3 regions of the Variovorax sp. LjRoot84 genome follow, and region 2 is predicted to be linked to each of the others. Evidence: riboswitches for the same ligand, from Rfam matches in the RefSeq annotation. Region 2 holds a riboswitch; each other region holds the start of a gene.
What was found. A riboswitch is a leader RNA that binds a small molecule or an ion and turns the genes downstream of it on or off. The one in region 2 is predicted to bind thiamine pyrophosphate.
Positions count from the first base shown of each region.

Region 1: linked by a shared signal. The riboswitch ahead of ACSQ9I_RS36620 (long-chain fatty acid--CoA ligase) and the one ahead of ACSQ9I_RS15955 (purine-cytosine permease family protein) in region 2 are both predicted to bind thiamine pyrophosphate.
Region 3: linked by a shared signal. The riboswitch ahead of thiC (phosphomethylpyrimidine synthase ThiC) and the one ahead of ACSQ9I_RS15955 (purine-cytosine permease family protein) in region 2 are both predicted to bind thiamine pyrophosphate.

Region 1 is NZ_CAXUTE020000002.1:1,220,660-1,222,917, forward strand. It holds gene ACSQ9I_RS36610 (phytochelatin synthase family protein) at 1-2, shown strand, start outside; gene ACSQ9I_RS36615 (hypothetical protein) at 165-506, shown strand; TPP riboswitch at 889-982, shown strand; gene ACSQ9I_RS36620 (long-chain fatty acid--CoA ligase) at 1,206-2,258, shown strand, end outside.
Region 2 is NZ_CAXUTE020000001.1:3,184,930-3,187,187, forward strand. It holds gene ACSQ9I_RS15950 (phosphatase PAP2 family protein) at 39-623, shown strand; TPP riboswitch at 712-820, shown strand; gene ACSQ9I_RS15955 (purine-cytosine permease family protein) at 896-2,215, shown strand; gene thiD (bifunctional hydroxymethylpyrimidine kinase/phosphomethylpyrimidine kinase) at 2,160-2,258, opposite strand, start outside.
Region 3 is NZ_CAXUTE020000001.1:924,012-926,269, reverse strand. It holds gene thiC (phosphomethylpyrimidine synthase ThiC) at 1-1,244, opposite strand, end outside; TPP riboswitch at 1,323-1,427, opposite strand; gene ACSQ9I_RS04650 (rhodanese-like domain-containing protein) at 1,455-2,258, opposite strand, start outside.

The DNA.
Region 1 (2,258 bases), on a different contig from region 2:
AGCGGGCTGGGTCTGGATGCCGACAGCCACTCTGGTGAAAAGCATGCGGGGTAGTTCGCCATTTCGCCTGCGTTCGTACGCGCGGACCTTCTACCTTGAGTACAGTCCGGAAGTTCCATTGATCGTCGGCCGGGCTCGTGTCTCAACCCTGCCGGATAACGCCCATGAGTTCGCCCAGACCCCCAACCCTGCACGAGTTCGCCGTACTGCGTGTGCTTCGCGCCGAGGCTGAGCACCTGCCGCGCACAGCCGCAAGGATGGCGGCGACCTATCTGCCCACCATCGAGTTGCCCACCACTTGGCGGCCGGTGCTGGCACGAGCGCTCGAGGAGCGAGCCGGTGACGTGACATGTCCGCCGCTTGATGAACTTCAAGCCGAGTACGGCAGATGGGGTGCATGGCTGCCTGCCGCCTATCACGGCGATGCAACGGACGCGCGCTACTGGCTGGTGGGTCTGCAAGAGCACGCGGCCGAGTACCTGCCCCGATCACCCCCCGCGCCGTGACGGGGTAGACCAGAGCAAGCGCGACAGCGGCCTGTTTGGCCTCCGGCCCGAGTGCGATGCCTTCGGCGGCGCGCACGATCTTCGCGTCCGTCACGCCGAGCGTCGCCTCGTCGTGCGCAGGCGCGCTTTGCTGCACCAGGCAGCTGTCGCGCTCGCGCAAGATGTTGCAGCGCCAGGTCGCCTCGGCGAGCGTGGCAGTGGCCTTGCGGCGCAGCTCGCCCTGTTGCACGGCCCCGAGATCGCGCTTCTGCTGCTTGGCGGGAAGAAGAGCTAGGAGCCAGTTCCGTGCGACGCCGGCCTTCGTGCGGCAGCTGGGCGAGCGGCTGGCGGCGCGCCGCCCAATGGACACGTGCAGCGGCACGCGTGGGGCACATGTAAAATCAATCGCGCTCCGGGGTGCACGCGACAGTGCTGAGATTCAAACCCGCGAACTTGAACCGGTTAATGCCGGCGGAAGAAGAGCTTTCACCTTGACCCATCGGCGAATCCTGCCTAGGTCAAGGTGGCCCTTCGGAGCATCCGTTCGACGGTCACGAAGGAGTCCTCATGAACAACACCTCTGCAGAGCGGCCCACGCACACGGCGGGTGTTGTGTCCCATGCTTTCCGGTACCCGCGCGTGCTGTCTATCGCCAGCTCCGGCGGACCGTTGAACCATGGGCACGCGCCCGAAGCGATGCGGCTCCAGCGGCTGAATTGAATGTCAAACCATCCAGGACACAACACCGCCGGGGCCACGAGTGCAACCGGCGAAATTGTCGCTGACGTCCTCGCCTTCATCGAGCAGGACGGGTGCACCGACGACGACTTCGATCGGCTGGCGTTACGCCTGTTCGCCCATCAGTACGGCAACAATCAGGCGTACCGACGCTTCTGCCAGCGGCGCGGCGCGACCCTGCGCAATGTGAAGCGCTGGAGCGACATCCCGGCAGTGCCGATCGACGCCTTCAAGGAGCTGGACCTACGGTGCGAGCCGCCGGCCGCAACGGACCGCGTCTTCATGACCAGCGGCACGACCCGCAGCGAGGTGAAGGGCCGTCATCATCATCCGACGCTGGCGGTCTACGACCGGTCGATGATCCGCAACTTCTCGAGTCGGTTCATGCACGGCAGCGGCCGGATGCGCTTGGGGATCCTGTTCCCCACCGAAACCGTGCTGCCCAATTCCTCGCTGGCCCACTACCTTGCGCTCGCTCTGAGTGAATTCGGCACCGAGGAGAGTCGTTACTTCGTGAGCCCGCAGGGACTGGACAGTCCCGGCCTGTGCGATGCGCTGGCGGACGCTGAACGCCACGGCTTGCCCTACGCCCTGCTCGGCGCCAGCTACAGCTTCGTGCACCTGATCGACGAGCTCAAGCAGCGTGGAAAATCTTTCCGCCTGCCGGCGGGCAGCCGGGTCCTGGACACGGGTGGCTACAAGGGACAGTCGCGCGAACTGCCACTCGACGCCTTCTATGCGGAGCTGTCCGCCCGGCTCGGCATCGAACGATCGCAGTGCATCAACATGTACGGCATGACCGAGCTGAGCACGCAATTCTACGACGCGGGCAATGCTACCGTGCCGTCGGTGAAGTCGGGGCCGCACTGGATCCGCTCCCGCCTGGTCGACCCGCTCACGAGCCGCGAAGTCGCGCGTGGCGAACGCGGTATCTTGGTCCATTGCGACCTTGCCAACTTCAATTCCGTGACCACCATCCTGACCGAGGACGTGGGCCTGGCAGCCGACGGAGGGTTCCTGCTGCTCGGTCGCGCC
Region 2 (2,258 bases):
TCACGCGTTCGACACGAGACCGCCATACGATGCCGGGCATGCTCGCGTTGAACACCGCACTGTTCCAGGCCATTGGCGCTGGCCACACCCCGAATGCCGAAATCATGTGGCTCGCATCCATCGTGGCCGAGGGCGCGTCCTGGCTTTGCGTCGCCCTCATGGGCTGGGTCGCCTGGCGCCGGCCCTCGCAGCGGGTCTATGCGATGGTGACGCTGGTCGCCGCGGCCGCGGCGGCCATGCTGGCCCACGCGCTGGCGGACGCCATCGCGATGCCGCGCCCCTTCATGGTGGGCCTGAGCCCGGCGCACATCGACCATGGCGCGCGCGGCTCGCTGCCGAGTGCGCACGCCTCGGTGATGTTCACCATCGGGCTGCTGTTCTGCCTGCGGGCATCGCTTCGGAAGACCGGGCTGGCGGTCGTGGCGATCGCGGTCCTCACGGGCTGGGCGCGCATCTACGTGGGCGTGCATTTCCCGCTGGACATCGCTGCCGGCCTGCTGCTGGCCGGCGGGATCGCTGCCGCGTTCTGGACGCTTCAGCAGCTCGCGCGCCGCTTCGTCCTGCCGCTCATTCGCCACGACCACTCGGGCGCGAGGCAACTGTCGGCCGCCATCGACCACTGAGGCGCCGCCCGGTCCGCGGCGACTTCACGTCGCCGTGTCGCACTCGGCCGGCGCACGGCTCTACAATCCGAACTGCTTCGCCAGCCTGAAGCAACGCTAGGGGTGCCGGCTCGCAACGCCTGTTGCAGCTTGGCTGAGAGAGTCCCTTTGAACCTGACTGAGGTAATCCTCGCGCAGGGAAGCTGGTCCGGCGACCGCCACGTTTTCTCGCGTGCCGGTCTTGCCGCCGTGGCCTCGCCCACCTGCCAAACACTTTGCAATGGAGCAAATGGATGGCAACAACACCTGATTCCAACGAGGCGCTGACGCCACTCGGCGACGCCAACCGCGTCTTCCACTGGAACGACCACATGGCGCTGTGGTTCAGCCTCGGCGTCGGCCTGCTGGTGATGCAGGTCGGCGCCTACCTGGTGCCGGCGGTCGGCACGCGCGAGGCGGCGATCGCGATCGTGCTGGGGTCGTTGATCGGCGCCGGCCTGCTGGCCTGGACCGCCCGCCTCGGCTGCGAAAGCGGGCTGGCCAGCGCGGGCCTGATGCACGCCACCTACGGCAGCGCCTTCGCGCGCCTGCCGGTGGTGCTGAACATCGTGCAACTGATCGGCTGGACCACCTTCGAGATCGTGATCATGCGCGAGGGCACGCAGGCCATCGGCAAGCAGGCCTTCGGCTGGTCGCTGGAGGGCACGCTGGGCACCGTGCTGACCACGCTGCTGTGGGGCGCGGTGCTGCTCGCGCTGCTGGCCGGCTCGATGGTCAAGCTGGTGCGGCGCTTCGTGAGCCGCTTCGGGCTGCCGCTGGTGGTGCTCTCGCTGCTCTGGCTGAGCTGGCAATTCGCGACGCAGCTTCAGGCCAAAGGCCTGGAGGCCTTCTGGTCGCGCCCGGGCAACGGCAGCATGGGCATGTTCAGCGCGCTCGACCTGGTAATCGCGATGCCGGTTTCGTGGCTGCCGCTGGTGGCCGACTACGCGCGGCACGGCAGGCGCAGCGCGGGCGGGCTCGGCGGCGCTTTCGGCGGCACCTGGGTCGGCTACGCGCTCGCCAACATCTGGTGCTACGCGCTCGGCGTGATGGTGGTGAGCGTGGCGGAACCCGGCACCAACCTCGTGGCGGCGCTGCTGCTGGCGCAGGGCGGCCTGGTCGCGCTGGGCCTGATCCTGATCGACGAACTCGACAACGCGTATGGCGACGTCTATTCGGGCTCGGTCTCGGCCCACAGCCTGCAGCCGCGCTGGAGCGTGCGGCGCTGGGGCCTGTGCCTCGCGGTCGCGTGCATCGCCTTCGCACTGGTGCTGCCGATGCATTCGCTCGAGCCCTTCCTGCTGCTCCTGAGCTCGGTGTTCGTGCCGCTCTACGGCGTGATCCTCGGACGGCTGGGTACGGGCGGCGCAGCGGTCGCGGTGGGCGCGCGCAAGATCGACTGGGTCGCGGCGCTGATCTGGATCGCGGGTATCGCCATCTACCACGCCTGCGCCAGATGGGCGCCTCAGTTCGGGTCGGCGCTGCCGACGCTCGCCCTCACCTTCGTGCTGGCATGGATCACGCGCCCGGCGACGGCAGACGGACCATCGGCACTGGCGCAAAGCCGTGGTTGAGCGGACCGTGGCCGGCACCGATCTTCACATCCGCACCGGCCGC
Region 3 (2,258 bases), 2.3 Mb from region 2:
TGCTTCCACGCGATCTGCGTGAGCTCGCCCAGCGTGCGCAGCTCGGCGAACTGGGCCTCGTCGTTGGCGTCCGCGGCGCAGCCGGGACGCAGGCCGTCGCCGAGCGAGAAGCTCACGTCGTAGGCCTTCATGATCTCGCAGATCTCCTCGAAACGCGTGTAGAGGAAGCTCTCCTGGTGGTGCGCGATGCACCACTTGGCCATGATCGAGCCGCCGCGCGAGACGATGCCGGTGCGGCGATCGGCCGTGAGATGGATGAAGGGCAGGCGCAGCCCGGCATGGATGGTGAAGTAGTCCACGCCCTGCTCGGCCTGCTCGATCAGCGTGTCGCGGTAGATCTCCCACGTGAGGTCTTCCGCCACGCCGCCGACCTTCTCGAGCGCCTGGTAGATCGGCACCGTGCCGATGGGCACCGGGCTGTTGCGCACGATCCAGTCGCGCGTGGTGTGGATGTTGCGGCCGGTGGACAGGTCCATCACGTTGTCGGCGCCCCAGCGGATCGCCCACACCAGTTTTTCCACCTCTTCCTCGATGCTGGAAGTGACGGCCGAGTTGCCGATGTTGGCGTTGATCTTGACCAGGAAGTTGCGCCCGATCGCCATCGGCTCGACTTCCGGATGGTTGATGTTGGCCGGGATGATGGCGCGGCCGCGCGCCACCTCGTCGCGCACGAACTCGGGCGTGATGATCTTCGGGATCCGCGCGCCCATCGGGTTGCCGGCCAGGCGCTTCTCGCGCGCCGCGTCGGCCAGGTACTCGGCCATCCATTCGCGCTTGCCGTTCTCGCGCAGCGCCACGTATTCCATCTCGGGCGTGACGATGCCGCGGCGCGCATAGTGCATCTGGCTCACGTTCATGCCGGACTTGGCACGCAGCGGCGTGCGCTGCAGCCCCGAGGCGGCGGCGCGCAGCTCGGCCAGGCGCTGCGCATCGCGGTCGGCATGGGTGGCGCCGTCGTCGAGCATCTGGTGGGTGCGGCCTTGATAGCTTTCGGTGTCGCCGCGCTCGGCGATCCAGGCGCCGCGCACGCCGGGCAGGCCCTGGCGCACGTCGATCTCGGCCGAAGGGTCCGAGTACGGGCCCGAGGTGTCGTAGAGCGACACCTGCTCGCCGTTGGTGAGCAGCACGTCGCGCACAGGCACGCGCAGGTCGGGCCGGCTGCCGGCGATGGCGCTCTTGGTCGAGGCAGGAAAGGGCTCGCGCGTCAGCGTGAGCAGCGAGGCGAACTTGTCAGGGGCATTCATGCGGGGCACTCCGGTTCGTTGGACGGGTGCTCCGCGATCGCTCCAGGATCGGCACGGCGGAAAAAAGAATGTCCGGGGCCGGGGAGTCGCAGCTCTTCTTACGCTGGTATGAACCAGATCAAGTTCGCGGGTTCGGCGTTTGGCCATCTCAGCACACATCTGCGTGCACCCCGGAGCGGGACCGATTCTAGGCCTCGTTCGCGGCAGGGATCAAGCGGGATGTGCGGCGATGTCCGGCGCGCCGGCCGGCAGTGCCTCTTCATCGACCTCGATCGCGGCGGCGGCGCTCCAGGCCGAGAGCCCGCCGGCGAGCACGCGCACGCGCGGCAAACCGGCCTTCATCAGCACGCGCGCGGCAGCGATGGCGGACTCGTCGTTGGGGCAGTCGCAGAACACGATGAGTTCGCGCCCGTCGGCAAAGGCAGCCAGCTCGACGGGGAGCTCGCGCAGCGCGATGCCGATGGCGCCCGGAATCGCGCGCGGATCCAGCGCGCGTCCCTCGGCGGAGCGCACGTCGATCAGCGTCGGGCGGGCACCGGCCGCGAAGGCTTCGCGCAGCGCGCCGGCCTCGATATGCTCGATGTCGTCGGCAGCGAGCGCGATGCGGCGCCGGCGATAGCGCCAGGCGACGAAAGCGACGAGCACCAGCGTGCCGACAGCCGCAGCCGTGAGGCCGACGCTGGACAGCACCGCCAGCACGTCCTGGATCGCCGCGTGGAAGATGCGGCCCAGCAGGAGGAAGCCCAGCGTCCAGATCAGCGCGGCCACGGTCTCGTAGGACAGGAAGCGCGTGTTCGACATGCCCAAGGCGCCCGCCATCGGCGGCGCGACCACCGACACGCCGGGCACGAACTTGGCCGCGATCAGCGACAGCCCGCCCCAGCGGCCGAGGATGGCCTCGCTGCGCCGTACGCAGGAGTCGGCCGACAGCGAGATGCGGCACAGGAGGCGCATCACGCGGTAGCCCCAGCGGCGCCCGGCCAGGAACCAGGCGCCGTCGCCGAGGATGTTGCC